3 regions of the Rhizobium fabae genome follow, and region 3 is predicted to be linked to each of the others. Evidence: predicted binding sites of a transcription regulator. Region 3 holds the regulator's gene; each other region holds the start of a gene.
The links. The regulator PhoB, encoded in region 3, activates phosphate uptake and scavenging genes when phosphate is short. The targets are predictions, from matches to a motif close to TGTCATNNANCTGTCAT.
Positions count from the first base shown of each region.

Region 1: a site for PhoB is predicted at 3,457-3,473, ahead of EFB14_RS28545 (NAD-glutamate dehydrogenase). Genes of this name have one in related genera too.
Region 2: a site for PhoB is predicted at 7,888-7,904, ahead of EFB14_RS16120 (esterase-like activity of phytase family protein). Genes of this name have one in related genera too.

Region 1 is NZ_ML133661.1:88,419-99,027, reverse strand. Features, by position in the region: gene EFB14_RS28570 (lytic murein transglycosylase) at 1-47, shown strand, start outside; gene EFB14_RS28565 (GGDEF domain-containing protein) at 99-1,718, opposite strand; gene EFB14_RS28560 (carbonic anhydrase) at 1,816-2,457, opposite strand; gene pdxY (pyridoxal kinase PdxY) at 2,529-3,404, opposite strand; gene EFB14_RS28545 (NAD-glutamate dehydrogenase) at 3,678-8,453, shown strand; gene EFB14_RS28540 (MFS transporter) at 8,477-9,865, shown strand; gene purH (bifunctional phosphoribosylaminoimidazolecarboxamide formyltransferase/IMP cyclohydrolase) at 9,912-10,609, opposite strand, start outside.
Region 2 is NZ_ML133651.1:109,122-119,730, reverse strand. Features, by position in the region: gene EFB14_RS16155 (potassium/proton antiporter) at 1-597, opposite strand, end outside; gene EFB14_RS32925 (hypothetical protein) at 990-1,166, opposite strand; gene EFB14_RS16150 (hypothetical protein) at 1,334-1,648, opposite strand; gene gap (type I glyceraldehyde-3-phosphate dehydrogenase) at 1,873-2,883, opposite strand; gene tkt (transketolase) at 2,966-4,939, opposite strand; gene EFB14_RS16135 (DUF4164 domain-containing protein) at 5,273-5,548, shown strand; gene EFB14_RS16130 (cell division protein ZapA) at 5,564-5,941, shown strand; RNA gene ssrS (6S RNA) at 6,001-6,159, shown strand; gene EFB14_RS16120 (esterase-like activity of phytase family protein) at 6,240-7,727, opposite strand; gene EFB14_RS16115 (NAD-dependent epimerase/dehydratase family protein) at 7,954-8,937, opposite strand; gene EFB14_RS16110 (helix-turn-helix domain-containing protein) at 9,035-9,571, opposite strand; gene EFB14_RS16105 (ArsR/SmtB family transcription factor) at 9,636-9,968, opposite strand; gene EFB14_RS16100 (SRPBCC domain-containing protein) at 10,024-10,506, shown strand.
Region 3 is NZ_ML133649.1:177,983-188,591, forward strand. Features, by position in the region: gene EFB14_RS12095 (O-succinylhomoserine sulfhydrylase) at 1-166, shown strand, start outside; gene apaG (Co2+/Mg2+ efflux protein ApaG) at 445-837, shown strand; gene EFB14_RS12105 (Hsp33 family molecular chaperone) at 938-1,939, opposite strand; gene argF (ornithine carbamoyltransferase) at 2,031-2,945, opposite strand; gene EFB14_RS12115 (aspartate aminotransferase family protein) at 2,988-4,187, opposite strand; gene EFB14_RS12120 (GcrA family cell cycle regulator) at 4,612-5,145, shown strand; gene phoB (phosphate regulon transcriptional regulator PhoB) at 5,216-5,899, opposite strand; gene phoU (phosphate signaling complex protein PhoU) at 6,035-6,748, opposite strand; gene pstB (phosphate ABC transporter ATP-binding protein PstB) at 6,793-7,608, opposite strand; gene pstA (phosphate ABC transporter permease PstA) at 7,624-8,943, opposite strand; gene pstC (phosphate ABC transporter permease subunit PstC) at 8,940-10,421, opposite strand; gene EFB14_RS12150 (substrate-binding domain-containing protein) at 10,585-10,609, opposite strand, start outside.

The DNA of each region.
Region 1 (10,609 bases), on a different contig from region 3:
ATCAGCAGGCGATTGCCTATATCGGCCAGCAAATCGACGGCAGATAAGCCATCATCGATAAGGATATCCGGAAACGCCGCTGCGATATGCGGCGTTTTTTATATGCGGGAATCGAAACCGCCGCCCGATGCCGTCTTGCGTCGATCCTCCTGCGTCATCACGGGCACGGTCGGTCCCGAGACGACGCAATTGCGGCCGGAGGCCTTGGCGGCATAAAGCGCCAGGTCGGCGCGCTTGACCAGGTCCTCGAAGTTCCGGTTGAAGGCTTCGTTTGCCCGGCCGGCGCATCCGAAGCTCGCCGTGACCTTGATAAGATCGCCGCCCGGCAAAGGGATTTCCGCCGCTTCGATCGCCAGCCGCACGCACTCTGCAACGGTAGCGGCGTCGTCAGGCGTCGAATCCGGCAGAAGCGCCAGGAACTCCTCGCCGCCATGGCGCACCAGCAGATCGAAGGACCGGAAATTCTCGCGTGCGACGCTTGCGACATGCCGCAGCACGGCGTCGCCGGCATCATGGCCGTTGATATCGTTGATCTTCTTGAAATGATCGAGGTCGAAGAGCACGACGGAGATCCAGCGTGACCCGTGCTCGGCCTGCGTGAGAAGCGCCGATGCGGCGACCTCGAAGCCACGCCTGTTGTAAAGGCCGGTCAGAAGGTCGGTTTGGGCGGCATTACGCAACTCGCCCACCAGCATCTCGCGATCCCGCGTCAGCCGGTCGATCAGGCGCAGGCCCCTTGCCGCCAGCAACGTCACCAACGTGGCGAGAATGAGCAGACCGGCGCACAGCGAAAGAATCAGCGTCAGGTGAATATGCGAGCGCGTCGAAAGGCTTTCACCGGTCTCGTGAATGTCTCTCGCCGCCTCGACGATCTTCTGCTGCAGAAAGGCCATCCGTTCGTTCTGCGCGGCCGCCCAGATGTCGCGCACGGCGTGTGTCGGCCGTGATCCGGCAAGGATGGAATCGGTGATCGCATTCGCCTTCACCTGGCTGGCGTGAGCGAGATAGGCGACGATGTCACGCGCAGTCGGCGCGGAGGAATGGAAAACCATATGCTCCATGCCCTCGCCGATCATGACCTTGCCCTGCACGAACAGCTCCACCGGAAACCTGGCGGAAAGGCCCTGGTCGAGGTAACGGGTGCCGACAATGGTGATCAGCCTTTCGCCGTAATAGGTCAGCAGGATGCCCATCAGCTGGTTGGATTTGTCCAGCAGCACCGGATCGCTGATCAAAGGTGAAAGCGCATCGACGATAGCCAGTTGTTTGAGAGCCGCGAACCAGTAAATGGAACCGGGATCGCTGTGGGCATAGCGACCCTGGTCGACGGCGCTGCGTGTGGCGACGATGCGGCTGTAGGCAAGGCTGAGAGTCGCCAGTTCGTCGGCCAGCCCCGCGTCGAGCGTATCTCGCGAGGGTAGGCTGGCATAGAAAGCCCGGCGCTCGTCATCGAGCGTCACTCGGCTTCTCTGCATGTCGATGGCAGTCCGGTCGCTGGGATGGGCGAGGTAGCGGCGGGTAGCGCCGATTTCGCTCAGGATCTCCGTGGCGGCGATGGACCCGCCACGGGCGAGCACATCGGCAAACTGCCGGTCCTTCTCGAGATCCCTGTATTGCTTGACCGAGGATCGTATAACGACGATGCCTTCAATAATCATGAAGACGAAGGGCAGCATGATAGCCGCCAGGATGACCCTTTTGATGGTTTCGAACTTCATCGCCAATCGCCACGGTGAGCAAAAACGTCGGTCGTGCGCAACCAATTGACGACGAGCTTATCAACAATTCTTAAAAAAGTGATAAAGCGGCGCGTCCCTAGATTTCGGGACGAATGAAGTCGCGCGTCTCGGCATCCATGACCCAGAGTTCACCGGTCGAGATGTCGAACCAGGCGCCGTGAAGATGCATTTTTCCCGCTTCCTCGAGCGCCTTGATGTCAGGGAAGGTTCTGAGATTATTGATCGAATTGCGGATGGAGACACGCTCCAGCGCAGTCTGCCGTTCGGCGGCCGTCATCACGTCGTTGCTCTGGATCTGCTCGGCGGCAGGTTTGACCAGCGACATCCAGCGGCCGATGAAATCGCCGGGCGACAGCGGCTCGGCATTCGGGTCGAGCGCTGCGCGAATGCCGCCGCAGCGACCATGGCCCATCACGACGATATCGGAGACCTTGAGCGCCTGCACCGCAAATTCGAGCGCCGCCGACGTCGAATGGAAATGACCGTCCGGCTCGTAAGGCGGCACCATGTTGGCGACGTTGCGGATGACGAAGAGCTCACCCGGGCCGGCATCGAAGATCAGCTCCGGTGCTGCACGCGAGTCCGAGCAGGCAATAACCAGCGTGTGGGGACTCTGACCGTTTTCGGCAAGCTGCCGATACCTGTCGCGGGCGTCGGCATAACGCCCGTGCATAAAGTTGCGATAGCCGTCCAGAAGAGGTGTTGGAAAACGCTGCATGCTTCTGGATTAGCGCGCACGAACGACAAGATCAACTGTTGCACTGCAAAATGCATGCATCGGCAAATGCGTCATTTTTTCCGTCGCTGCGCCGGGTGCACAAGCCGGCGCATCTGCACCATGGCCATTGGCGTCGAGAGACTGGAAGCATCGCTTGCCAACATCAACTCATTGCTGCCGCGTTTGACGGCGCGCGCAAGCACCTCGAAGACGCTGGCGGTGGCAAGCTGCAGCGCCTTTTCGTCCTCGAGACCGGACAGCAGGCGCGACAGGAAGACGGCGGCGAGCAGGTCGCCAAGACCGTTCGGCGGGTTTTCGACGACGCGGTGCTCGGCGAGAAGCGCGTGACGGCCTGAAAGATAAAGATTGCCGGTACCACCCGCCATCATCGGCACGGCCGAAGTAACGAGCATGCGCGATGGCCCGAGCGCCAGCGCCGCCTCCATGATCGCGCTGTTGTCTTCGAGCGCCGCACCCGAAAGCCAGGCGAGCTCGTAGCGGTTCGGCGTCGCGAGCGAGGCGAGTGGGATGAGATGGTCGCGAATGGCCTCGGCGGTCGTTTGCGGCACGTAGAGGCCGCCGAGATCGCCCATGACCGGATCGCAGACATAAAGCAATTCAGGATTGTCTTGTCTGAGCGCACCGATCAGCCGGGCGACGGAGCGCGCCTGGGCGGCATTGCCGAAATAGCCGGACAGCACCGCCTTGACTTCGCCGATCCACGGCGCGCGGATCAGATCGTCGATCGCCGCGTCGAAATCGGATTCCGCAAAGGTCAGCCGCGTCGAGCGGCCATGGCCGGGATGCCAGGGCAGCACGACGGTCGGGAGCGCCCAGACCGGATGACCGAGCGTCTCCAGCGCAAAGACGGCCGCCCGGTTTCCGACCGAGCCGCGCACCACATGGCTTGAGATGACGAGGACTGCGCCCGCTGCATTTTCCGACATGATATCAAGGTCCGAATGATGATGGCGTTTGATGATCTTTTTGACGCCACGCTGTCAACCATTCTTCACGCGAGCATGGAAATGTGTGGCGAAACGAAATGCCGGAAGAGGACCTTCCATTCGTTTTGGCCATAAAAGCGGAAAATCTTCAAAAATTTCTCATTTTCAACGTCAAAAAGTATCAAAACGATCCTGCAAGCCTCTATTTTAGAGATTTTTTCGAGGAATCTTCTGATAGCTTGCAGAAAATCAGATCATCGCGGGAGGCGATTCATGGCTGCCAGAAACAATCCGAAACGAGAAAAGCAGATCGAGAGCGCGCGTAAGATCGCCAAGGCGACAAGCGAGGCCCATCTCGATCCGGAAATTCTCTTCGGTCGGGCCAGCAATGACGATCTCGAACTCTATACGCCTGAGATGCTGGCGCTCACCGCCGTGCATTCGGCCAAGGAACTCGCCGCCTGGAACGGCAAGGCGCCGCGCGTCAGCATCGACACCATTGCCGATGTCACGCCTGACGGCACCGCCGTCTCGGTGCTTTCGGTCACCGACAGAAACATGCCTTTCCTCTATGAATCGGTCATGGGTGAGGTGACGAGCACCTACCGCGACCTGTTCATGGCCGTGCATCCCATCCTGGTAATCGAAAAGAGCAAGGCACCCGCGCTTTATTCCGCCGATCATCCGAGCGATCCGGCCGCGCGCGTCAGCCATATCCAGCTTCATATCGCGCCGCTCAATTCCAGCCAGGCCGCCGATCTCATCAAACGCGTACAGACCGTGCTCGAACAGGTCCGCCTGTCGGTCTCCGACTGGAAGCCGATGCTTGCCAAACTCGATGGCGTGATCGCCGAGCTTGCGGCCAATGGCGCCGGCCGCAGGAAGGCCGAACACGCCGAGGCGATCGCCTTCCTGAGCTGGCTGCGCGATGAGAATTTCACCTTCCTCGGCATGCGCGAATATGTCTATTCCGGCAAGGGCGCCGACGCCAAGGTCGAGCGTGACAAGGGCGCTGGCCTCGGTATCCTCTCCAACCCCGACGTCCTCGTGCTGCGCACCGGCAAGGACGCCGTGACGACGACGCCCGAGATTCTCGCCTTCCTCGACGGCCCGGACTTCCTCATCGTCACCAAGGCGAACGTGAAATCGATCGTCCATCGCCGCGCCTATATGGATTATGTCGGCGTCAAGCGCTTCGATGCCGACGGCAACGTCACCGGCGAGCTGCGTATCGTCGGTCTTTTCACCTCGACGGCCTATACGTCGCTCGCCTCCGAGATCCCGCTGCTGCGTTCCAAGATCGAGAAGGTGAAGGAGCATTTCGGCTTCGACCCGATGAGCCATTCCGGTCGCATGCTCGACAACACGCTGGAATCCTATCCGCGCGACGATCTCTTTCAGATCGACACGACCTTGCTTGCGAGCTTTGCCGAACAGATCAACGATCTGGCCGACCGGCCACGCGTGCGCGCCCTGCCGCGCATCGACCATTTCGACCGCTTTGTCTCGGTGATCGTCTACGTGCCGCGCGAGGAGTATGACTCGATCGTGCGCGAGCGGATCGGCACCTATCTGAAGACCGTCTATGACGGCCGTGTCTCCGCCTATTACCCGGCTTTCCCGGAAGGCGGCGTGGCGCGCGTGCATTTCATCATCGGCCGCTCCGGCGGCAAGACGCCGCGCATTCCGCAGGCGAAGCTGGAGCAGACGATCCGGGAAATCACCGCACGTTGGGACGATCGTTTCGAGGCGCTGGCCGGACCCAAGGCGCCGAAACTATCGGTCGATCAAGCCTTTCAGGATTCCTTCACGCCGGAAGAGACCGTGGCCGACCTCGCCGATATCGGCGCTTGCGCGGCCGACGAGCCGCTTCGCATCCAGTTCTATCATCGCGAGGAAGAGCAGGGCCGAACCCTGTCGCTGAAGATCTTCCACGCCGGCGGCCAGCTGGCGCTATCGCGCCGCGTGCCGCTTCTGGAAAACCTCGGTTTCAACGTCGTCAGCGAACGCACCTTCGACATCGGAGTGCCGGTGGCCGATGGAGAAACTAAATTCGTCGTGCTGCACGATATGGAACTCGAGGCCCGCAACGGCGGCGAAATCGACCTGCAGCGTTACGGCGCCGCCCTTGAGGAAGCTTTCGTCGCCGCCTTTGCCGGTACGATCGATAATGACAGCTTCAACCGGCTGATCCTGTCGGCCGGGCTTTCGGCGCGTGAAGCCAACGTGCTGCGCGCCTATGCGCGTTATCTCCGCCAGGCCGGCATTGCCTATTCGCAGGATTATATCGCAACGACGCTCGACAAATATCCTGCGATCGCCGCCGCCATATTCCGTCTCTTCCATGACACGCTCGACACCAGGCTTTCGGAAAAGGTCCGCTTGAAGAAGCTTTCCGAGCTGCACCAGACGATCGAAGCCGCGCTCGCCGACGTCCCGAGCCTCGACGACGACCGTATCCTGCGCCGCTACGTCAATGTAGTCGATGCGACGCTGCGCACCAATTATTTCCAGAAGAACGCCGACGGTTCGCCGAAGCCGATGCTTGCCTTCAAGCTCGATCCGAACCTGGTCGACGGACTGCCGGAGCCGAAACCCTTCCGCGAAATGTTCGTCTATGGCGTCGAAGTCGAAGGCGTGCATCTGCGCTTCGGCAAGGTGGCGCGCGGCGGCCTGCGCTGGTCTGATCGGGCCGAAGATTACCGCACGGAGGTGCTCGGCCTCGTTAAGGCCCAGCAGGTGAAGAATGCCGTTATCGTGCCGGTCGGTGCCAAGGGCGGCTTCTACCCGAAGAAGCTTCCCGTCGGTGGCAGCCGTGACGAGATCTTCAATGCCGGCCGCGAAGCCTACAAGACTTATATCCGCACCCTACTTTCGATCACCGACAACATATCCGGCGCCGGTATCGTGCCGCCGAAGGATACGGTCAGGCTCGACGGCGACGACCCCTATTTTGTCGTTGCCGCCGACAAGGGCACGGCAACCTTCTCCGACACCGCCAACGCCCTGGCGCAGGAGGCCGGCTTCTGGCTGGACGACGCCTTTGCCTCCGGCGGCTCGGCCGGTTACGACCACAAGAAGATGGGCATCACCGCCCGCGGCGCTTGGGAAACGGTGAAACGCCATTTCCGCGAAATGGACATCGACATCCAGACGACACCCTTCACCGTCGCCGGCGTCGGCGACATGTCGGGCGACGTCTTCGGCAACGGCATGCTGCTCTCTCCCAAGATCCGCCTCATTGCCGCCTTCGATCACCGCGACATCATCATCGATCCCGATCCTGATATGGAAAAGACGCTTGCCGAACGGCAGCGCCTCTTTAACCTGCCTCGCTCGAGCTGGCAGGATTTTGACAAGAGCGTGCTTTCAAAAGGCGCGATGATCATTTCCCGCTCGGCGAAATCGGTCACGCTGACGCCGGAAGCGGTTGCCGCGATCGGCATCGACAAATCAGTCGCCACACCCTTCGAGATCATAACGGCGATCCTGAAGAGCCCGGTCGACCTGCTTTGGTTCGGCGGCATCGGCACCTATGTGAAGGCTCCCTCCGAAACCGACGCCGAAGTCGGCGACCGCGCCAACGACCCGATCCGCATTACCGCGACGGAGGTCGGCGCCAAGGTGATCGGCGAGGGTGCAAACCTCGGCGTCACCCAGAAGGGCCGCATCGCCTATGGTCTCAACGGCGGACGCTGCAATTCCGACGCCATCGACAACTCGGCCGGCGTCAACACTTCGGACGTCGAGGTCAACATCAAGATCGCGCTGGCGGCCGCCATGCATGACGGGCGCCTGACGCGGGCAAAACGCGACCAGCTTCTTTCGTCGATGACCGACGAAGTGGCGATCCTCGTGCTGCGCAACAATTACCTGCAGTCGCTGGCCATCTCGCTGACAGCGCGCAAAGGCACAGCAAACGGCCTGGAGCTTGCGCGCTTCATGACCGTTCTCGAAGGCGCCAAACAGCTGAACCGCAAGGTCGAAACGCTGCCGGACGACGCGACGCTCGCCGAGCGCTATGCCGCCGGCAAGCCGCTGACCCGGCCGGAAATCGGCGTGCTGGTGTCCTATGCCAAGATCGTGCTCTTCGATGCGCTGGCCGCAAGCGATCTGCCTGACGATCCCTATTTCACCACGACGCTTTCGAATTATTTCCCCGTGAAGATGCAGAAGTCGAACGCCGGCGATATCGCCGGCCACCGCCTGAAGCGCGAAATCGTCGCAACCGTTCTCGCCAACGAGGCGATCAACCGTGGCGGGCCGAGCTTCACCGTCGCCATGATGGACGCAACGGCGGCTTCGGCGCCGGAAGTCGTGCGCGCGGCGATCGTCGCCCGCGACGGTTTCGACCTGACCCGGCTCTGGGCCGAAACGGACGCCCTCGACGGCAAGGTTTCCGGCGAGATGCAGAACCGCATCTACGAGGAGATCAGCCACAGCTTTATCGTACTGACGCGCCTGCTGCTGAAGACCGGCATGACCAAGGCCGATATGGCTGAGGTGATTAGCCGGCTGCAGGCAGCTCTGAAGAAGCTGAAGCCTGCCTTTGCCGAGCAGGCGGCGGCCGATGCCGCTGCCCGCCAGGCGGAATACAGCCAGGCGGGGGTGCCCGAAAAGCTCGCTGCCGAGATCGCCAGCCTGCCGAGCTTCGCCCTGGTGCCGGAGATCATGCAGATCGCCGAGCGCACCGGCGAGCCCCTGGTGCGCGCCGCCGAAAACTATTTCGCGGTGTCGCAGACCTTCCGCATCGGCAGGCTGCTGGCGGCAGGCGGACGGATCCTCACCTCCGACCATTACGAGAACCTGGCGCTTGCCCGCAGCATCGACCAGATCGCCAGCGCCAGACGCGATATCGTCATCTCGGCCCTGTCCGACCATGGCAAGGAGAAGCTGCCCGTACAGGCCTGGCATGCCCAGGATCGCATCCGCATCAACCGCATCCTCGAGGAGCTTTCGAGCCTCAGCGACGGCGGCGATCCCAATCTTGCGCGCATTACCGTTGCCGCAGGCATTCTGACCGATCTTGCGCGCGACCGGGTGAGGTGAGACAGTCCGCGAAAAAGGAGCGGATGTTGAATCGCATTGACTGGACAGGAACGCAGCCGCCAAAGGCCACGGAGAAGGGCATCTGGGGGTGGATGTTCTTCGACTGGGCGGCCCAGCCCTTTTTCACTGTGGTCACCACCTTCATCTTCGGGCCTTATTTCGTCTCGCGCCTGACCGCCGACCCGGTTTCCGCCCAGACGACGTGGAGCAACATGGCGACGATCTCCTCGGTGATCATCGCCCTGCTCTCGCCCGTTCTCGGCTCGATCGCCGACCAGTCCGGCTCCCGCAAGCCCTGGATCGGTTTCTTCGCCATCATCAAGATCGCGAGCCTTTTCTGCCTGTGGTTCGCAGCGCCCGGCTCGCCGGTTCTCTATCCCGCGATCTTCATGATCCTCGCCTCGATCTCGGCGGAGTTTTCGATCGTCTTCAACGATTCGATGATGCCGCGCCTTGTCCCCAAGGAAGAGATCGGCAAGCTCTCCAACACGGCCTGGGGGCTCGGTTATCTCGGCGGCATGATCGTACTCATATCAGTCGTGACGCTTTTGGCAGCAAGCCCCGAGACCGGCAAGACCATCCTCGGCCTCGATCCGCTTTTCGGCCTCGATCCGCAGGCGGGCGAGGATGCGCGCATCACCGGGCCGATCTCGGCCGTCTGGTATCTGATCTTCATCCTGCCGATGTTCTTCTTCACGCCGGATGTCGGCAGAGGCCTTCCTTTCGGAACCGCCGTCCGCTCCGGCCTGCGGGAACTCAGAAACACGCTCGATGAACTCAAGGAGCGCCGCAGCATCCTGAAATTCCTCATCGCCCGCATGATCTACCAGGACGGCGTCAACGGCCTGCTGATCCTTGGCGGCGTTTTCGCCGCCGGCATGTTTGGCTGGGCGACGATCGAGATCGGCATTTACGGCATCATCCTGAACGTCGTCGCAATCCTCGGCTGCCTGGTCGCCGGCCGCATCGACAAGGGTGTCGGATCGAAGGCGACCGTCGTCATCAGCCTGACCATGCTGCTTCTCGCTACCGTCGGCATCATTTCGACAGGACCGGGTTACACGCTCTTCGGCCTGATGCCGCTGCCGACGGCGGATTCCGGCGGCTTATTCGGCACCGCGGCGGAGAAGGCCTATATTCTTTACGGCCTGCTGATCGGGCTCGCCTTCGGGCCGGTGCAGGCGTCGTCGCGCTCCTATCTTGCCCGCAGCGTCAGCGTGGAGGAAGCCGGCCGCTATTTCGGCATCTACGCGCTTTCTGGGCGCGCCACGAGTTTCATGGCGACGCTGTTCTTCTCGCTGGTGACCTATATGAGCGGATCGCCGCGCCTCGGAATGGCAACGCTGATCCTGTTCCTCGCCAGCGGACTGGTGCTCCTGATCCGCACGCCCTATCCAGCCGATCGGGCATAGGGATAAGCCCTGCCCGGGCCGGATAACGCGGGTGGCCTGCGCCCGATCAGTGCCGGAAATGGCGCATGCCGGTGAAGACCATCGCCACCCCATGTTCGTTGGCGGCATCGATGACCTCCTGGTCGCGCATCGAGCCGCCCGGCTGGATGACCGCCGTGGCTCCTGCTGCAATCATCGACAGAAGACCGTCGGCAAAAGGCAGAAAGGCTTCGGAGGCAACCGCCGAACCACGCGTCATTGGGACCATAAGGCCGAGCGCCTTGGCGGCCTCTTCAGCCTTCAGAGCCGCGATGCGGGCGGAATCGACCCGGCTCATCTGACCGGCGCCGATGCCGGCGGTCTGGCCGTCCTTGGCATAGACCACGGCATTCGATTTCACATGCTTGCCGACCTTGAAGGCAAACTTCATGTCATCAAGCTCCTGCGCCGTCGGCGCGCGCTTGGTGACGACCTTGAGCTCCAGATCCTCGACCATGCCGTTGTCACGGCTCTGCACAAGCAGGCCGCCGGAAACGGTCTTGGCTGTCAAACCTGCGATGCGCGGATCCGGCAGGCCGCCAGCAGACAGCAGCCGCAGGTTCGGCTTGCGGGCGACGATTGCCTTTGCCTCCTCGGTCACATCAGGTGCGATGATCACCTCGGTGAAGAGCTTGACGATCTCCTCGGCCGTTTCGGCATCGAGCGTCCGGTTCAGCGCGATGATGCCCCCGAAGGCCGAAACGGAATCGCAGGCGAGGGCCCGCC
Region 2 (10,609 bases), on a different contig from region 3:
GCCGAGGCCCATCTGCTGCACGAACATCGCCAGCATGCCGATATTGATGCCGGCGTAACGCTCGCCGCTCGCCAGCACCTCGACGAGCGCGATGGTGAGGAAGATCGCCATCGGGTCGTTGGTGCCGGATTCGACTTCCAGGGTCGAGCGTACCTTGTCGCGGATATTGATGCCGCCGATGCGCAGCAGGAAGAAGACGGCGGCGGCATCGGTCGATGCGACGATCGAGCCGAGCAGCAGGCCTTCGAGCCAGGTGAAGTTCAAAAGCCACATGGCTGCGACGGCAAAGAGCGAGGCGGTGATCAGCACGCCGACCGAGGCGAGCGCGAGCGAGGGCACGGCTGCGAGCCGGAAGGCCTGCATCGGCGTGCCGAAGCCGGAATCGAACAGGATGACGGCAAGCGCAATGGAGCCGAGAATATAGGCGAGGTAATTGTTGCTGAACTCGATGCCGAGGCCATCGACGCCGGCGGCAAGGCCGATCATCAGGAAAAGCAGCAACAAGGGGGCGCCGAAGCGGAAAGCGAGCAGGCTCGAAAAAGCGGCAAGAAGCACGAGCGCCGTCGAGACCAGCACCACGATATAGAACGCTTCCATGCCCACCCCTTTCCATCGACTGCTTCGCGGATACGGCCATCCCCGGCCGATCCGCCCTCTCAACCCCTCCGCCAAACGCGACGATCCATCAGTAAACGGCAAAAAGGCAGAGAAGGGTAGGCCTTGCGGCTTAACCTCGTCTCGTGCTGCATCATGCTGCTGAACGGCTGCCGGACGGCCACCGACACGGAAATGCTACGGGAGAAATTCACTATAAAGAATGTATGGGCAAATCAGGCAAGAGCAGGGCGAAAGGCAGGAAGATCGATTTTTACTGACGGTATCTGCCAACGCGGAGATTTTTCGATATCGGGCAAGAAAGACAGGCCGTCTGCCCGGCGATGAAGCCAGATGCAGCTTTGTGCCGGAAGTGGCCGGCCATTGCTCCGCTATCAGAACACTGCCTGAAGGATGACGACGGCGAGAAACGAAAGACCGATGAACGCGGCAACCGAGATGACCAGACGATTGGCCTTTGCCAACACGGCAGGTCTCACATCCCGCTTGGGGTGAAACCGCTGCCGCCGCTTGAGGGTGGTGTGGGACAAGCGTTTTTGCGCCTCTGCCATTTATCGCCTCCGCCTGGATCATTTCAGCCGTTGTACAGCGCTATGTATTTCCTCAGTTTATCACGGCTGGCCAACGGATTGCCAACCGTGATTCCATCCTTGTGGCCACACCGAACCCGTCGTTTCGAGATGGCCTCTAAAACCGGAAGACCGATGCGGATCGACTGTCAGCCTTCGGTGTCCTCGCCCTCGTCGGTCAGATCTTCGACCGGGACCAGGAAAACGACGAACTCGTCGTCGATGGTCCTTTCAGGATCGTCGTCGAATTCATAGGCGTGCTCGACTTCGCTTGCTTCCTCAGCGGTTGCCTTGCGCAGGCTGAGCGTCGCCTTGCGGTCCCACAGGGGTTTGCCCTCGGATTCGAGAATGGTCAGGTCGTCGCGAAAATCTTCCGCCTCGAAGAAGTGCGTCGCTTCCTCATGGTTTCGCGAGCGAAAACTGGCAACGGCACGGCCGGCGATTTCAACGGTAAAATAGTCCATCCATCTCTCTCATCTTCATGCGGGCGACAGCGCTGCCGCAGGATATTGGCGTGGCCACATCGGTTGTTCGACGCGATGCTTCAAGGTGACCTATCCTACCAGATCCCGGCCCGACAATGGGCGAAAAGATGGGGTGCGCAAGATCGGCCTGTTTTTGCCTTGGTGCGGCAAAAGAAAGCGGCCCGGTTTCCCGGGCCGCCCGCATATCGATGCTTCAAGCGCTATCAGATCAGCTTGGCAAACGCGACTGCCGTATCGGACATGCGGCTGGAGAAGCCCCACTCGTTGTCGTACCAGGACAGCACGCGCACGAAGTTGCCTTCCATGACCTTGGTCTGATCGGTTGCGAAGATCGAGGAGTGGCTGTCGTGGTTGAAGTCACGGGAGACGAGCGGCTCATCGGTGTAGCCGAGGATGCCCTTCAGCTTGCCGTTTGCAGCAGCCTTGATCGCTTCGTTGATTTCGCCGACGGAGGTGGCCTTCTTGGCAACGAACTTGAAGTCGACGACGGAAACGTTCGGCGTCGGAACGCGGATCGAGGTGCCGTCGAGCTTGCCTTTGAGGTGCGGCAGAACGAGGCCGACGGCCTTGGCAGCGCCCGTCGAGGTCGGGATCATCGAGAGAGCGGCAGCGCGGGCGCGATACAGATCCTTGTGCATCGTGTCGAGCGTCGGCTGGTCGCCGGTGTAGGAGTGGATCGTCGTCATGAAGCCGTGGTCGATGCCGACGGCGTCGTCGAGAACCTTCACGACCGGCACCAGGCAGTTGGTGGTGCAGGACGCGTTGGAGATGACCAGATGCTCCTTGGTGAGCTGGTCATGGTTGACGCCGAAGACGACCGTCAGGTCAGCGCCGTCGGCAGGAGCCGAGACGATGACGCGCTTGGCGCCGGCCGTGAGGTGAGCGGCGGCCTTGTCGCGGGCGGTGAAGATGCCGGTGCATTCCATGGCGATGTCGACACCGAGTTCGCGGTGCGGCAGCGTTGCCGGATCCTTGACCGCGGTGACCTTGATCGGCTTGCCGTTGCCGACGATGATCGTGTCACCCTCGACCTTCACCTCTGCCGGGAAGCGGCCGTGGATGGAGTCGTAGCGCAGCAGATGGGCGTTGGTCTCGACCGGGCCGAGGTCGTTGATGGCGACGACTTCGATGTCGGTGCGGCCGGATTCGACAATAGCGCGGAGGACGTTGCGGCCGATGCGGCCGAAACCGTTGATGGCAACCTTGACTGTCATGTTCATTCACTCCCGATAGAGTAGGGCCCGATAGAGCAGGGCCTGGAATTGAGGAGATGGAGAGCGCCTCAAGGCGCTCTCATTAAAGCTTTGCTTCGGCAGCCGCAACGACGGCGTCGGCGGTGATGCCGAAATGCTTGAAGACATCCTTCGCAGGGCCGGAAGCGCCGAAGCCCTTCATGCCGACAAAGTTGCCTTCCGGACCGATGAAGGCATCCCAGCCTTCGCGGACGGCGGCTTCGACGGCGATCTTCACCGGCGAGTTGCCGAGGACTTCCTTGCGATAGGCTTCCGGCTGATCGAAGAACAGTTCGGTGCAGGGAACGGATACGACACGGGTGCTGACACCCTTGCCTTCCAGCGTTGCGCGGGCGGCAACGGCGAGTTCCACTTCCGAACCGGATGCGAAGATCGTGACCTTGGCGTCGGCGTGACCCGCGAGCGTATAGGCGCCGAGTTCGCAGAGGTTCTTCTCATTGTACTCGGTGCGGACGGTCGTCAGGTTCTGACGTGTCAGAGCCAGAGCGGACGGATGATCCTTGCTTTTCATGGCGATCTGCCAGCATTCCGCGGTTTCGACTGCGTCGGCCGGGCGGAAGACGCGCAGATTAGGCACCGCACGCAGGCCGGCGATCTGTTCGACCGGCTGATGGGTCGGCCCGTCCTCGCCGACGCCGATCGAGTCGTGGGTCAGCACGTGGATGACACGGATGCCCATGAGCGAGGCGAGGCGGATCGGCGGACGGCAATAATCGGAGAAGATCAGGAAGCCGCCGCCGTAGGGAATGAGACCACCGTGCAGAGCGATGCCGTTCATGGCCGAGGCCATGCCGTGCTCGCGGATACCCCAATGCATGTAACGACCGGCGAAATCCGTCGGCGTGATCGAGTGCATCTGGCTGGTCTTGGTATTGTTCGACGGCGTCAGGTCGGCGGAGCCGCCGAGCGTTTCCGGCACGAAGCCGTTGATGACTTCAAGTGCGTCTTCGGATGCCTTGCGGGAGGCGATCGTCGGCTTGGTTTCGGCAAGCTTCTTCTTGTAGTCGTCGATGGCCTTGTCGAAGCCTTCAGGCAGGTCTCCGGCAAAACGGCGGCTGAACTCGGCCTTGGCAGGCGACTTGGCAAGCGTCTCTTCCCATGCCTTGACGATATTGTCGGAACGAGTGCCGGCTGCGCGCCATTCCTCAAGAAGATCGGAGGGGATGACGAAGGGCTCGTAATCCCAGTTCAGCGCCTTGCGGGCGGCGGCGATTTCCTCGGCGCCGAGCGGGTTGCCGTGCACCTTGTGGGAGCCCTGCTTGTTCGGAGCACCGAAGCCGATGATCGTCTTGCAGGCGATGAAGGTCGGGCGGTCGGAGTTGTGGGCGGCTTCGATCGCAGCGGCGATGGCGGCCTGGTCGTGACCGTCGATCTCGATCGTATTCCAGTGAACAGCCTTGAAGCGGGCGATCTGGTCGGTGGAGTCCGACAGCGAGACGGCGCCGTCGATGGTGATCGAGTTGTTATCCCAGAAGAGGATCAGCTTGTTCAGCTTCAGATGGCCGGCAAGCGCGATCGCCTCATGGCTGATGCCTTCCATCAGGCAGCCGTCGCCATTGATGACGTAGGTATAGTGATCCTGCAGCTCCGCGCCGAATTCCTCGCGCAGCTTACGCTCAGCGATCGCCATGCCGACGGCATTGGCAATGCCCTGGCCGAGCGGGCCTGTGGTGGTTTCGATGCCCGTGGCATGACCGTATTCCGGATGGCCGGCGGTCTTCGAGCCGAGCTGACGAAACTGCTTCAGATCCTCGACCGTCATGTCGGGGTAACCGGTCAAATACAGCAGCGAGTAGAGCAGCATCGAGCCGTGACCGGCGGAAAGAACGAAGCGGTCGCGGTTCGGCCAATGCGGCTTCTTGGGGTCGAAGCGCAGATACTTGGTGAAAAGGACCGTTGCCACGTCAGCCATGCCCATCGGCATGCCAGGGTGGCCGGAATTCGCCTTTTCAACGGCATCCATGGCGAGGAAGCGGATCGCATTCGCCATCCGGTCATTTTGTTGGAGAGAGGTCATGGCTTTTCTGCAAACTCCGGGTGTCGGGGGATGGCCTCGAGCCTCCAAGACCATCGAGTGAAAGCGGCTGAGACATAGCAGTTGGGGCTGGCAAGTCAATAAATGGCGGGCCAAATCCGGGTGGCCCGCAGTGTTTTTTGACATTTGATCGCGCGGTTGCACAAAAGTCGAATCTTGCGTCGCGGACGTGCGGAAAGCATTCATCCACAAGATAGGCCGGTGGGCAGATGACGGGATTTATTGACGGGCCGTCGGCGAGCTGCATATCCTCTTGATATGACAGGATCGGCGCAGAGGGCCGATTCGCAGATCCTGCACGGGAATCGAAAAGGCATGACGCCCACGGGCAAAACCATGGAAGCAGCGCTCAACGAGCTGAGACAGGCGATTTCGAACCTCGAAAATGCCGTCGACATGCGCATCGAGCGGCAGCGTGAGCAGGGCGAGATCGAGGGCGAGGTTCGGCGCGTGCATGCCGACCGTTCGCGGCTGGCGCAGGAGCTCGACCAGGCTGAATTCCGTGCCAACCGGCTGGAGGAGGTCAACCGCGAGGTGTCGCGGCGGCTGGTGACGGCGATGGAAACGATCCGCGCTGTTCTGGATCGCTGATAGAAAGAGTATGGCATGGCGCAGGTGACGGTAACGATCGACGGCAAGGCCTATCGCATGGCCTGCGAGGAAGGGCAGGAGGAACACCTGACCGATCTCGCCATCCGCTTCGACCACTATGTCGCCCATCTCAAGGGTCAGTTCGGCGAAATCGGCGATCTCAGGATCACCGTCATGGCCGGCATCATGATCATGGACGAGATTTCCGAGCTGACGCGCCGCGTTGCCGGGCTGGAATCCGAACTCGAGTCGCTGCGCGGCAATCGCGACACCGTGCTTGCCGCGACAGCACGCACGGAGGAAAACCTGGCTGCGGCGTTGAGCGAAGTGTCAAGCCGAATCCGCGGCATCACCGACAAGCTGAATGGCCGCGCGGCGCCCGAACTCAATTAAATAGGGACGGCCTGCCGTCGCCACTGGCGCGTCAGCGCAAACGACCTTATATATCGCGATGCGGTCTGCGCCTCTCGACAGGAACCACAATCCCTGGGGCCATACTCGATCCAAAGGGAGCTGTCCCTGGCCAGGCCTGTGGGCCTGGACACACGGCGCCCACCTACGTTTGTAGGCACCCAGGATCGTAAACATCCACCGGTGGTCGTGGATCGCACCCTTCCCTTTTATCGTCGGCAAATACGCCTGATGTGGCGGGCGAACGCGGCTTGCGCGTCCGCCCCTTTCAACGCGTCTATTACTTCTTCAGGCCCGGAAGCGTGACCTGGAAGACCTGGAACATTGTATCGACGTTGGCGCCGCCCTCCGCCTTGTAGGCTGCGCCCACCTGGAAGCCGTCCTGCGTCAGGAAGTCGTTGTCATTGGCGACGAACAGGAAATAGTCGTCCGGCAGGTTCGGATCGAGAACGCTTGCGAGACCCATGGCTTCCCATTTTTCCGACAAATTGTTTTTGTCGTTCGGTGCGCCATTGTGGAGGCCGAAACGGGCAAGATCAGCCTTGTCGTTGAGGTCGATGAAGGGCGTCAGCGTTGCCGGCGTCAGCGAGGGATCGATGGCGCCCTTCGGCGCGATCGGCTTGCCGGCGTCGAAATCGCTGCCGGCGATATCAGTTGCGGCGGAAAGATCGACGACGTTGATCTTGCGGTAGAGCGAGGTGTCACCCTTCACGCCCTGGCCGTTGCCGCTGTCGCGGGAGAGCATCAGGAAGGTCTTGTCGGAAAGGGCGACGATTTCGCTCTCTGCGGCGACCGTCGTCTTGTCCTTGGCATCCTTGAAGACCGGCAGCGGCACGACATATTCGTGCACCAGCTTCAGATGATCGGGGTCGGCGGCGTCATAGACCATGGCGCGGGTGTTCTGGCGGGTCGAGCTGGAATCGCCGCCGTCCTGGCGGGCCGCCGACTGAAGTACAGCGATGATGAACCTACCATCAGGCGTCATCTCCATGCCTTCGAGACCCTGATTGTTCTGGCGGCCGGTCTCCGGGTCCTTCGGATCGGGCGCGGAGGCGCCGGGGCCAGGATTGTTGGAGGCAAAGCTCAGTGCGCCCTTGCGCATCGGCAAAAGCGACTTCGGCGGCTGGGTGGCCGAGAGCAGATGACCGTCGGCCGAGAAGCGATAGATGTAGGGGCCGTATTCGTCGCTGACGAACATGGTGCCGTCGGCCATGCGGATGATTGCCTCGTTGTCGAGCGCGATCTTGCCGTTCACCGCCTGCGGCAGCGGCGGGAAGCTGCCGGCAGCGGGGCGGACACCGGATTCCGGATCGAGACCAGTCATGTCCCCACCCTTGTCATCGAGGAAGAGCATGGAATCGGCAAGCTTTGCGTCGACGCCCGACTGTTCCTTGCCGGCCTCGGGTGCTGCACCCGGAGCGGTCGGGGTCAGGCCAATCGAGATGGTGTTCAGGCGAGGGCGATAATCGACGGTGCCGGCGACGTTGTAACCGCGGTCGGGCAGCAGGTAGAGCGTGCCCTTGTAGCTGGCGCCGTCGCGGCTCCAGGCGGCGGGATCGATCGCCATGCCGGAGCCGGAGCCGAAGGTTTCACCGAATTTGTCGCGCTGGTTGGCCGGGATGCGGCCGACGCCGACCAGGCCCTTGTTGACGAAGGTGAGGCTGCCGACGGTGGCGGAATTCTCAGCGCTCGCAACGGCCGGAATGGCGGCGGATGCCCCGAGAATAGCGGCGAACAGCCGCGATGCATATGGTCTGACGTTCTTCATGAAATAGCCTCTCGGTCAAAAAGCGTTCTTGCAACGGTGCCCGCATGCAAGCTCGACACCGCTTCAAATGAATCCGGCTTTGGATTGAATTTCCTCAGGGCAGAACAAGCCCCGGATTTTCGTCCCCCAATATGCCCGGCTAACGGTCTAAGGCGGGATCGTGATATCTGGATGACGTTTTTGAGAAACTGGTTCGCAAACCGCTACGCGCTTTTGTGCAGCAGCTCTAACCGACCGGATAGGGCCCTTCGGCAAAGACCTCGTCGTGGTAACCCTTGGAGCCGACATCGAGCGCCAGCGGGCTTCGCCATTCCCTGCCGTCGCGCAGGCAATCGAGCAGGAAGCGGAAATCATATCGCGGCTGCCAGCCGAGGTCCCGCCTAGCGCGTTCGTTGACATAGACGCGATCGAGCGTCGGAAACATTTTCCAGCCGTGTTCGGCATAGAGGGCACCGGCACCCGGAAACAGCCGCTCGACAACAGCAGGCGCGCCTTGCCGGATCTCGGCGAGATCGCCTGACGAAAACGGTGTCGTAGCAGAGACGATGTAGCGGCCGAAGCCGATTGCCGGCGCCCTTTCGAGCGCCAGAAGATGGGCAGCGACCACATCGCTGATGTCGACGCGGCGATGGAGCAGCTCGTTGGCCTGAGCATTGTCAGCCGAATAGCGGTTTCGAATATCAGGATCGTCGTCGGTCTCCGGGAAGAAGCGCGAGGTCCGGAGAACGACAACAGGCAGGCGGGACTTGCGGGCGAAGAGTTCGCAGACGCCTTCGGCGGCGAGTTTGGTCACGCCGTAGATATTCCTTGCAACAGGGAGCACGTCCTCTGTGACCCACGCCGCCGGTTCGCCGGCGGCCGGCGTCAATGCGGCACCGAAGGCGCTGGTGGTGCTGGTGAAGACGAAGCTTGAAACACCGGAGGCGGCGGCCTCTTCGAGCAGGTTCAGCGTGCCGCCGACATTGGTGTCGAGGAAATCGCGATTGCCGTGGGTCGCCACATGCGGCTTATGCAGCGTCGCGGCGTGGATGACATGGCGGACGCCAGACATGGCCTGGCTGACGAAGCCGCGGTCGCCGATCGAGCCGACCATGTCGGTAAATGCCGATGGTTTGATATCGATGCCGCGCGCCCACCGGCCTTCCGCCCTCAGAGTGCGCATCAGCGCCTCTCCGAGATGGCCGGCACTTCCCGTCACCAGTATCGTCATCGCATCCTCTCCTGACCCTTCGGCGGCGGACGCTATAAAGACCGGTGTCCGGAGACAACGCATAAATTATGCAGGGGAATGCAGGAAAGCTGCAGGCTCAGTCGATTGTCGTGACGAGGCGGCCGGCGCTGCCGTCGGAAAGCGTGATCCGGTCCCACGTCACCCGGCCGGCTGCGATCGGCATCAATGCATTGTCGTTAGCGCCGGTTTCAAACGTCAGTGACAGGAGCCTGCCTTCATGCCAGCCACGCTCCTCCAGAGACTGTTCGTTGGCGGCGATTTCAGCGGATGCGTAGGAGAAAAGCGAGCGGCCGAGAAAGGCGGCGAGCGGTGCGCGCCATTCCGCCTGGCGCGAGCGGGAGGCGGACAGCAGCCGGTGGGTAACGTCGCAGATCAGATGCACCGGCCGGATGGAATCCTCGACCAGCCGCTTCAGTGCCGCATCGGCCGAGACATGCGGCGGCGAAGCGAAAATCCGCTCCAGCCTGACAGCCTGCTCGGGCGAAAGGGCGAGCTGACCGCGTTCCCAACGCGAAACGGTCGCCTGGTTGACGCTGAGGAGTTCGGCGAGATGCTGCTGCTTCATGCTGCGTAGCAGCCGCATACGGCGTATGCCAGTCCCCGATATCGTCATCTGTCCTGCGCCCCATATTTTCGCCAGCTTACGCTTTCAGCGAACCGGGAGACAAGTTGCTCCGTTATTCCGGCTGGCTTTCCAAATCACTTCTCAATCGGTCGAGGATCGAGAGCGCATGGCCGGCATAGGCGCTGATCCAGCGGTCGTAGATATGTTTGATCGGCAAGCTGTTCAGGTGGTTCCAGCGCTCGCGGCCTTCCTTCCTGGCGATGACCAGGTCGGCTTCCTCCAGCACTTTCAGATGCTGCATCACCGTGCATCGGTCCATCTCGGGAAACGTCTCGCAAAGTGCACCTGTCGTGCGGGGACCGTCCTTCAGGAGGTCGAGAATTTCGCGACGGCGATGATGGGCCAGCGCCTTGAAAACAGGATCGTCTTGTGATTCGCTTAACATGTTATGTTTTTATAACATGATGATATCAGGTGCAATGGAGAAGAGGAGAAGTATCATGTCTCTCGGAATCCGCGTTTCCGGCCGCATCGGCCGTCCCGTCGCCGACGTGTTCGATGCCGTCGTCAACCCGAAGAAGCTCAGCAGCTATTTCACCACGATCGGCGGGGCGAGTGGGCCGCTCGTCCAGGGCACGACGGTGACCTGGTGGAAGGATGCGGCGGTCGAGGTGGTCGAACTCGTACCGGAAAGCCGCATCGTGCTGCGCTGGGACGGCGGCACCGCCGAGGACAAGACGAGGTACAAGACGTTGGTGGAGATGAACTTCAAACCGCTGGAGGATGGCGGCACGCTGGTGACGATCGCCGAGAATGGCTGGCGCGATGACGAGGCCGGCCGGCGCGGCACCTATCTCAACTGCGAGGGCTGGACGCAGATGCTTTGCAGCATGAAGGCTTTTGTCGAATACGGCATCAACCTGCGCGAGGGCATGTATCTCAGCGAAATGAAGGGTGAGCCGGCGAGCGCGCCGGATGTTTGACCAGCAGGCCGGCCTCGAGGAGATCGGCGGCGCATCGCCAGACTTCGCTTGCCTGTCACACTGCGGGTGCTAATTTCCCGAGTCGATACTTCATCTCATTCCG
Region 3 (10,609 bases):
GAGCCTGATCACGCATCCGGCAACGACGACGCACAAGAACCTGACGGAAGAGGCGCGTGCCGAACTCGGCATCTCGCCCGGCACGGTGCGCTTTTCGGCCGGCATCGAGGATACGGACGACCTGATCGAGGATTTCGCGAAGGCGCTCTCCAAGGTCTCGGCCTGATCCGGAGCATGATGCCGAAAAGCGTGAGCGGTTTTCGGACGACATCATGCTCTATATCTAAGACAAGGACGGCCGAACCTCACCCGGGTTCGGCCGGACCGGCGGCGGAACAAGTTTACCCGTGCCGGCGTTCCGAAGCAGAATTAACACTGACAATTAGGCTTAACGATCGAAAACCCTTCGATCATGACTGTTTCATCAATGATCAACGTTCCGTTCCTTGACGGACAGGGCCTCTTATAAGATACGGGTAACATATCTTGACTAAGGTGCAAGGCATGTATCGCGCCCTCACAAGAGATATCGAAGTTGTAGTCGAACCGTTCTATCTGGAGGAGCAATCCGATCCGGAAGACGACCGCTATGTCTGGGGTTACCGGATTGTCATCAGCAACAATTCCGGCATAGCCGTTCGCCTGGTCAACCGCTACTGGAATATCACCGACCAGAACGGACAGGTGGACGAGGTGACCGGTCCCGGTGTCGTCGGCGAACAGCCACGGCTTAGCCCGGGCGACACCTACGAATATTCCTCCGGGTGCCCGCTCGATACGCCCTCCGGGCTGATGTTCGGCCATTACCAGATGGAAACGGACGAAGGCGAGCTGTTCGATGTCGACATACCCGCCTTCTCGCTGGATTCACCGGGGCTGCTGCGCGTCCTCAACTAAAGCGCGTCGCGATCTTTCAGATTCGCTCCTCGCGCTTTAGGTCTTTGTTTTTACGCATGTCGTTATCGCAAAACCGCCGCACACTTTTGCGCGACATGCTCTAGGCTTTTTGCTCGACCGGCTGAAGCTCGGCCGGATCGAAGCGATAGGTGGTCGAGCAGAATTCGCAGGTAACAGCGATCTCGCCATTTTCCTGGCTGGCTTCGATTTCCTCGGCGCTGAAACCCTTCAGCACGTTGCCGATCTTTTCACGCGAGCAGCTGCAGCGGTCGAAGACCGCGCGCGGTTCGTAGACGCGGACACCGCGCTCATGGAACAGACGGAACAGCAGCCGCTCCGTGCCAACAAGCGGATCGGTGAGTTCATCGGCGTCGATGGTTTCGACCAGCGAACGGGCTTCGACCCAGGCATCGTCCTCGCCATGCGGGCGGTTGCCGGTGTCGCCGTCGCCGCCGTGGAGATCCGGCTGGCGCATGCGCTCCGGCGCCTCCGGCAGGAACTGAGCGACAAGGCCGCCTGCCCGCCAGCGATGGCGGGGCTTGCCGGCATCGTCGCGATCGAAGAGTTCGGCGGCTGCAAGACGCACACGCGTCGGGATCTGCTCCGACTGGCGGAAATAGACGCCGGCGATGTCCTCGAGCGAGGTGCCGTCGAGCGCGACGATGCCCTGATAGGGCTGGCTGAACTTGCCCTGATCGATGGTGAAGGCGAGCACGCCCTTGCCGAGCAATTGCTCCGGCTCGGTCTCGCCTGCTGCAACCGCCTTGGCGAGCAGCGCCTGATCGAAACGCGCATAGGCGCGGACGTTTTCCGGCGTCGAGAAATCGGCAACGAGAAGATCGACCGGACCATCGCCCTTTGTCTGCACCGTAAACTTGCCGTCGAACTTCAACGAGGTGCCAAGCAGCACCGTCAGCACGACGACTTCGGCAAGCAGCCGGGCAACGGGCGCGGGATAATGATGGCGCTCGAGGATCGCATCGAGCATCGGGCCGAGTTGGACGGCGCGGCCGCGCACATCCAGACCCTCCACCTGAAAGGGGACGACATGATCATCGCCGGCGAAATCGAACTGGCCGAGGGCGGCTGCAGCTTCTGCCATGGCTTTCACTCCTAGTTTTCAGAGCGATGGGCCAGCGTGCCCGCCGCTCGCGCGGTCGCGAGTTTTTGACTCGGCGACACCAGATTATGGTTCAGATCGCGCCCAGGCACCAAGCAAGAATCGACTTCTGCGCATGAAGACGGTTTTCCGCTTCATCGAAGACCACGGATTGCGGGCCGTCGATCACTTCATCCGTCACTTCCTCACCGCGATGAGCGGGCAGGCAATGCATGAACAATGCATCATTGCCGGCCTTCGCCATCAAGGCCGCATTGACCTGATAAGGCTGGAAGACATTGTGACCCCGGGCCCGATGTTCCTGATTCATGGAGACCCAGGTATCGGTCACCACGCAATCGACGCCGGCGACCGCACGGTCGGCATCATGGCAGAGCATGATTTCGGCGCCCTCATTGCGGGCCCAGTTCAGATAGTGATCCTTGGGCTCGGAACCAAGAGGCACCGCCATGTTCATGCGATAGCCGAAGCGGGCAGCGCCCTCGACCAGCGAATGCAGCACGTTGTTGCCGTCGCCGGTCCAGGCGATGGTCTTGCCCTTGATCGGGCCGCGATGCTCCTCGAAGGTCATGATATCGGCCATGATCTGGCAGGGATGGGTGTCATCCGTCAGCGCATTGATCACAGGTACGGTCGCATGCTCGGCAAGCTCCAGCAGCCGCGAATGCTCGGTCGTGCGGATCATGATCGCATCGACATAGCGCGAGAGCACCTTGGCGGTGTCGCCGATCGTCTCGGCGCGGCCGAGCTGCATCTCGGTGCCGGAGAGGAACAGCGTTTCGCCGCCGAGCTGGCGCATGCCGACATCGAAGGAAACGCGGGTGCGCGTCGACGGCTTCTCGAAGATCATCGCCAGCATCTTGCCGGCGAGCGGCTTGTCGCCCGTGCCGGCCTTGAAGGCCTGCTTGCGGGCGAGCGCATCGTTCATGATGGTTCTGAGATCGGCTGATGTGACCGCCGAAAGGTCGAGGAAATGTTTAGGAGCCATATCGTGTTCTTACCTGTCGTGCGCCCGTAGGCGGCAATCCGTTCAAGCCGTCTTCTTGACCTTGGAGGCGCGAATGCTCTCGGCGGCGCGCTCGATGCGGACGAGGCCCTCGCGGGCCTCCTCGGCGGTGACGACGAGCGGGGGGAGAAGGCGGATGACGTTATCCCCGGCGGGCACGCCGAGCAGATGGGCGGCGCGGATCGCCTGCAGCAGTTCGGCGGAAGGAATAGCAGCCTTGATGCCGAGCAGAAGCCCCTCGCCTCTGATATCCTCGATCACGTCGGGATAACGATCCTTCAACGAGGCGAGACCCTGGCGGAAGACCAGCGCGACGTCACACACCTGCTGGAGGAAGCCTTCGGCGAGGATGATGTCGAGCACGGCACTGCCGACGGCCATGGCGAGCGGATTGCCGCCATAAGTCGAACCATGCGTGCCGGCCTTCATGCCGGAGGCGGCCTCGGCGGTGGCAAGGCAGGCGCCGAGCGGGAAACCGCCGCCGATGCCCTTGGCGACAGCCATGATATCGGGGGTGATACCCGACCATTCATGGGCGAAGAGCTTGCCGGTACGGCCAACGCCGGTCTGAACCTCGTCGAGGATCAGCAGCAGGCCCTTCTCGTCACAGATTTGGCGAAGCGCCTTCATGAATTCGGTGGTGGCGGGACGGACGCCGCCCTCGCCCTGCACCGGCTCGATGAGAATTGCGGCCGTGGCATCGGTGACCGCGGCGCGGACAGCTTCGATGTCGCCGAACGGCACCTGGTCGAAGCCCGGCGCCTTGGGGCCGAAGCCTTCGAGATATTTTTCCTGGCCGCCGGCAGCGATCGTCGCCAGCGTCCGCCCGTGGAAGGCGCCTTCAAAGGTGATGATATGGAAACGCTCGGGATGGCCCTTGGAATACTGGTAGCGACGCGCCGTCTTGATCGCGCATTCCAGCGCTTCCGCGCCCGAGTTGGTAAAGAACACCTTGTCTGCGAAGGTAGCATCCGTCAGGCGCTTTGCCAGGCGCTCCTGGCCGGGAATTTCATAAATGTTCGAGAGGTGCCAGACCTTGTCGGCCTGCTCCTTCAGCGCATTGACCACATGCGGGTTGCTATGGCCGACTGAGGTGACGGCAACGCCGGCGCCGAAATCGAGATATCGCTCGCCGCTTTCGGTGATCAGCCACACGCCCTCGCCTCGCTCGAACCGCAGCGGGGCACGAGAATAGGTGTCATAAAGCGGCGCGGCTTCAGCCATAGCGCGATCTCCCGTCAATGTTATCAAGGCGCTGGACTCCGGCTAAGGAAACCAGGTCCGAAAAATCAAAAATGCCGCCTTGCGGCGGCGAGTGGCACTATTTCCTTTTCGCGCTGCAATGTCAACAAAACTGCGCCCTTAGCGTATGCAGCAAGCTTGTACAGCGGCATTTTCGACCTTCAACAGGCATTATTGCAGAAATGACACGCAGGGGCAGCAAGTTGGGGAAAACTCCGAATTCGATTCATCCGGATTCATGCGACTCTTGTCACGGAGTCAGCCTCACACTAGGTTAAAGTTCAATTACTAGACTGCATGCGGCGGAACTAGTCACCAAAATTGATCAGGCGTTTCTTGTTTCGGAGACTTCCGGGACAACGGTGAGGGATTCTGCCATCACCAACGCAAAAGGTGGAGACAGGGCATGAACTGGACAGACGAGCGGGTCGAGAAACTCAAGAAGCTTTGGGCCGAAGGACTGAGCGCCAGCCAGATCGCTGCGCAGCTCGGCGGGGTCAGCAGAAACGCGGTCATCGGCAAGGTGCACAGGCTCAGCCTTCCCGGCCGCGCCAAGGCCGGCGGCACGGCCACCACGGCGCGAACGCCCAAGCGCGCGACATCGGCGCCGCGCGCACCGAACTATGCCTCGCGCATCGCTACCCGCACCGTTACCCGCCAGCAGGGCGCAACGATGCTGAAGGAAGAGATCGAGATCGAAACGATCGAGGAAATGGAATACGTGCCGGCCGGCAACGTGGTCGTGCCGATTTCCCGCCGCCTCGGCCTGACGGAACTCACCGAACGCACCTGCAAGTGGCCGGTCGGCGATCCGCTGAAGGACGACTTCCACTTCTGCGGCTGCGAATCCCCGGACAATTCGCCCTATTGCGGCTATCACCAGAAGCTGGCCTACCAGCCGGTCAATGAGCGCCGCAGGGCGGCCGCGCGCATCAGCTAAGCGAGCGAACATTGTCACATGAGAAACGGGCCAAGCGGCCCGTTTTTTTATGCGATTGGAATGGAAGCCGTCAGGCTTCCATCGAATAACCGGCGCCGCGGACGGTGCGGATGACGTCCTGCATGTTGGAAAAGTTCAGCGCCTTGCGCAAGCGGCCGACATGGACATCAACGGTGCGCTCGTCGACGTAGATATCGTGACCCCAGACGCCGTCCAGAAGCTGCGAGCGGGAGAAAACCCGGCCCGGCGACGACATCAGGAATTCCAGCAGGCGGAATTCCGTGGGGCCGAGGCGGACTTCGCGGCTCTTGCGATGGACGCGATGGGTTTCGCGGTCGAGTTCGATATCGCCGCATTTCAGCACCGTGGACAGAACTTCCGGACGGGCGCGGCGCAGCATCGCCTTGACGCGGGCGACGAGCTCGGGCGTCGAGAAGGGCTTGACGACGTAATCGTCGGCACCCGTCGAAAGCCCGCGCACGCGCTCGCTCTCTTCGCCGCGCGCCGTCAGCATGATGATCGGCAGGCGCTCGGTTTCCGGCCGCATGCGCAGGCGCCGGCAGAGCTCGATGCCGGAGACGCCGGGCAGCATCCAATCGAGGATGAGAAGATCGGGCGTGCGCTCCTGAAGCCTGATTTCGGCCTCGTCGCCACGAAGGATGGTATCGACCTCGAAGCCTTCTGCTTCGAGATTGTAGCGAAGAAGCACGCTGAGGGCTTCCTCGTCTTCAACAACTGCAACTCTCGGGATCATGCGTGTTGGTCTCCTCGCGCACGATCCTTAAACCGGGGGTGATTTAAGCACGGGATCTTGCGCAAAATCAGAAAGTGGCTGCGACCTCTTTGCGCGCCCGGATGGGCGCGCACGCAATCGGCAGGTCCGGAACCGTTATTCCGTCACAGCGCCAACGGTGTTGGCGCTGTCGTCCTTTGGACGATCGCCTTCCGGCTGCGCACCTGTCGCCATGTAGAAGATCGTCTCGGCGATGTTGGTGGCGTGGTCGCCAATGCGCTCGATGTTTTTGGCACAGAAGAGGAGATGCGTGCAGCTCGTAATGTTGCGCGGATCTTCCATCATGTAGGTCAGGAGTTCGCGGAACAGCGAGGTGTACATCGCGTCGATCTCGTTGTCGCGTTCGCGGATCGCGTTCGCCTTGTCGGCGGAGCGATTGGTGTAGACATCGAGCACTTCCTTGAGCTGGACGAGCGCCAGTTCGGAGAGATGCTCGAGACCGCGGGCGAGCTTGCGGGGAACGCCGGTGCTCTGCACGGCGATGACGCGCTTGGCGGTGTTCTTGCCGAGATCGCCGACACGTTCGAGATCGGCGGCGATCCGGATCGAACCCATGATTTCACGCAGGTCCGAGGCCATCGGCTGACGGCGGGCGATGGTGACGATCGCCTTGTCGCCGATTTCGCGTTCGGCGTGATCGAGGATCACATCGTCGGAGATGACCTTCTGCGCCAGCGCGGTATCGCCGTTGACCAGCGCCCGGACGGATTCGCTGACCATCTGCTCGGCCAGGCCGCCCATCTCGGAAATCCGCCTGGACAGGAACTTCAGATCATCATCATAGGCAGAAAAAATATGTGTCGATGCCATGGGGCTTTATCCTCGAATAACGGGAAGGCTTGCTGTCGCCAAAATCAGCCGAAGCGACCCATGATGTAGTCCTGGGTGCGCGGATCGTCGGGATTGGTGAACATCTTGTCGGTGTCGTTCTCCTCGACGAGGTTGCCGAGGTGGAACATGGCGGTGCGCTGCGAGACACGCGCGGCCTGCTGCATGGAGTGGGTGACGATGACGATCGTGTAGTTCTCGCGCAGTTCGTGGATCAGTTCCTCAACCTTGGCGGTGGCGATCGGGTCGAGCGCCGAGCAGGGCTCGTCCATCAGGATGACTTCGGGGCTGACAGCGACGGCGCGGGCAATGCAGAGGCGCTGCTGCTGACCGCCGGAGAGGCCGGTGCCGGATTCGTGCACGCGGTCCTTGACTTCGTTCCAGAGGCCGGCACGCTGCAGGCTGGTCTCGACGATCTGGTCGAGATCGGCCTTCGACTTGGCAAGGCCGTGGATGCGCGGGCCGTAGGAGACGTTTTCATAGATCGTCTTCGGGAACGGGTTCGGCTTCTGGAAGACCATGCCGACGCGGGCGCGAAGTTCGACGACGTCGATATCGGGATCATAGATATCGTCGGTGTCGAGCGTGATCTTGCCGGTGACGCGGCAGCCGTCGATCGTATCGTTCATGCGGTTGAGGCTCCGCAGGAAGGTCGACTTGCCACAGCCCGAGGGGCCGATCAGCGCGGTTACGGTGTTTTCGCGGATGTTCAGGTTCACATCGAAAAGCGCGCGCTTCTCGCCGTAGTAAACCGAGACATCCTGTCCGATCATCTTATACGGGACGTTGCTCATCTTCTGATCCAGCGCCTTTTCAACTGCTGCTTCCGTCAACATGTTCATGATGTTTAACTCCGTTTACCAGCGGCGCTCGAAGCGACGACGCAAGAGGATGGCGCCCATGTTCATGACGATCAGGAACAGGAGCAGGACGATGATGGCACCCGAAGTACGCTCCACGAAGGCACGTTCGGCCTCGTTTGCCCACATATAGACCTGCACGGGCAGGGCCGTCGAGGGTTCGAGCGGCGTCGCGGGTGCATTGGCGACGAAGGCGACCATACCGATGAGGAGCAGCGGCGCGGTCTCGCCGAGCGCGTGCGCCAGGCCGATGATCGTGCCGGTGAGGATACCGGGCATGGCGAGCGGCAGAACATGGTGGAACACCATCTGCATCTTCGAGGCGCCGAGGCCGAGCGCTGCAGCGCGGATCGACGGCGGCACAGCGCGGAGGGCGGCGCGTGTCGCGATGATGATCGTCGGCAGGGTCATCAGCGTCAGCACCAGACCGCCGACCAGCGAAGCCGAGCGCGGCAGGCCGACGAAGTTGATGAAGACGGAAAGACCGAGCAGACCGTAAACGATAGAGGGAACAGCGGCGAGGTTGTTGATGTTGACCTCGATCAGGTCCGTCAGCTTGTTCTTCGGCGCGAACTCCTCGAGATAGATCGAGGCGGCGACGCCGATCGGCAGGGCAAGCACGAGCACGATCAGCATCAGGTAGAGCGAGCCGATCAGGGCGACGCCGAGGCCCGCGGCCTCCGGACGGCTGGAATTGCCGTTGACGAAGAGGCCGGTGTTGAACTGCTTGTGGAGAGCGCCGCTCGCCTTCAGCTCGTTCATCCAGGCAACCTGCTTGTCGTTGACCTTGCGGTTCTTCTCATCGACCGAAAGGTCGATCTGGCCCTTGTTGGCACTGTCGACATTGGCGTCGGCGAGCACCGTGACGTTGACCGTCTTGCCGATGATCGAAGGATCGGCAACGACCATGTCGCGCAGCTGGATCGGCGCACCCTTGGAGAGCATGGCGGTCGCATCGCGCACATCGGGACGGCTCGAAGCATTGATGTTCAGCTGCTTGACGATCGAGTCACGCAGGAGAACCGGATAGTTGGCGGCGACCAGAACCGAAGGGTCGGTGGCGCGCTTGTTGTCCGGGTCGATCGTCTTCTCAACAAACTCGATCGGCAGAGTGATCGCGGTCTGCTGGAAGGCGGTGTAGCCTTTGCCGATCACCGTCCACAGCAGGATGAAGAGGAAGACCAGACCGAAGGTGATGGCGGCGATGCCATAGGCCTGGAACCGGCGTTCGGCGGCGTAACGGCGCTTGATGCCGATATCGCGGCGCGCAGGCGCTTTGGAAACGGTGACGCCGGCGGGAGAAACAATATCCGTCATTCGTACTGCTCCCGGTATTTGCGCACGATGTAGAGCGCATAGATGTTGAGGCAAAGCGTGATGCAGAACAGCGTGATGCCAAGGGCGAAGGCAACCAGCGTCTGCGGCGAGGTGAACTCAAGGTCGCCGGTCAGCTGGTTGACGATCTTGACGGTCACCGTCGTCATCGGCTCGAAGGGATTGATCTGGATGCGGGCGGCCACACCGGCGGCCAGCACGACGATCATGGTTTCACCGATGGCGCGCGAGGCGGTCATCAGCAATGCGCCGACGATGCCTGGAAGGGCTGCGGGCAGAACCACTTTCTTGATGGTTTCCGAGCGCGTGGCACCGAGACCGAGCGAACCGTCACGCAGCGCCCGCGGCACGGCGGTGATGATATCGTCCGACAGCGAAGACACGTAAGGGATCAGCATGATGCCCATGACGATGCCGGCCGTCAGAACGCTCTGCGCCTGAATGAAGTTGGTGTAGCTGCCGGAGAGCAGGCCGCTGATCTGGGCGGAGAAATCGCGCAGGAACGGGCCGACGGTAACGAGCGCAAAGAAGCCGTAGACGATCGTCGGAATGCCGGCGAGCACTTCGAGCAACGGCTTTGAAATCGCGCGCACCTTCGGCGAGGCGTATTCGGCCATGTAGATGGCGGCGAAGAGACCGACCGGCACGGCAACCAGCATGGCGACCAGACCGATATAGAGCGTGCCGAGCAGCAGCGGGATGAGGCCGAACTGGCCGAAGGACGAGCCGCCGGCGCCGGCGAAGCGCGGATCCCAGACGGTGCCGAAGAAGAAATCGACGGCCGGAACGACCGCAAAGAAACGCGCGGCTTCCGACAGCATCGAAAGCACGATGCCTATCGTCGTCAGGATGGCGATCGACGAGGCGAGCAGCAGGCCCCAGAGCATGACGCGCTCGACACGGTTGCGGGCGCGGAAACGCGGAGCAATGGCGCGCAGCGCATAGAAGGCGCCGGCAATGGCGAGAGCGAGGACGATCACCGTCATAGCGAGACGGCTCGTCATGCTCATGGCGTTGAGCTTCTTGGCGGCATCAACCATGTAAGGCTGCGGCTGACCGGCGAGCGGCACACCCTTTTCGCTGAGCTTGGCCTGCAGGGCGGCCGGATCGGTCGCCACTGCCGCCGCTTCGTCGGCGGTCAGCATCGTCAGGCCTCGTGCGACCGTCGCCACCATCGAATAGCTCAGATCCAGCTCGACGGCGGCTTGGGCCTTGACGTCGTCAGGGAAAGCGCCACGAACGGAGGACTGGATGATGCCGGGGCTGACGGAAAGCCAGACGCAGAGGACGAGGAGGGCAGGAAGAAGCGCCCAGATCGCCGCATAGGCGCCGTAATAGGCCGGCCGTGAATGCAATGCAGAGGATCTGCCTCCGGCAAGCGCCGTGGCACGGCTGCGCGCGACCAGATAGGCGGCGGCGCCGATCACCACAAGGCACAAAAGTAGGATGGATGTGCTCATTCGTTACGTCCCCAGGCTCACAGCCCCCAAGCCCGGCAGCTTCATCAGCTTGCCTTCGGCTTACAATCATGCGGAATGAATTCAATCCTGCGACGGACATGCCGGCGGCAGGGAGATAAAGCAATGCCGGCGCGGGCCTGAAGGCGCCGCGCCGGCATTGTCATTACATGGACTTGCCGGCTTCGACG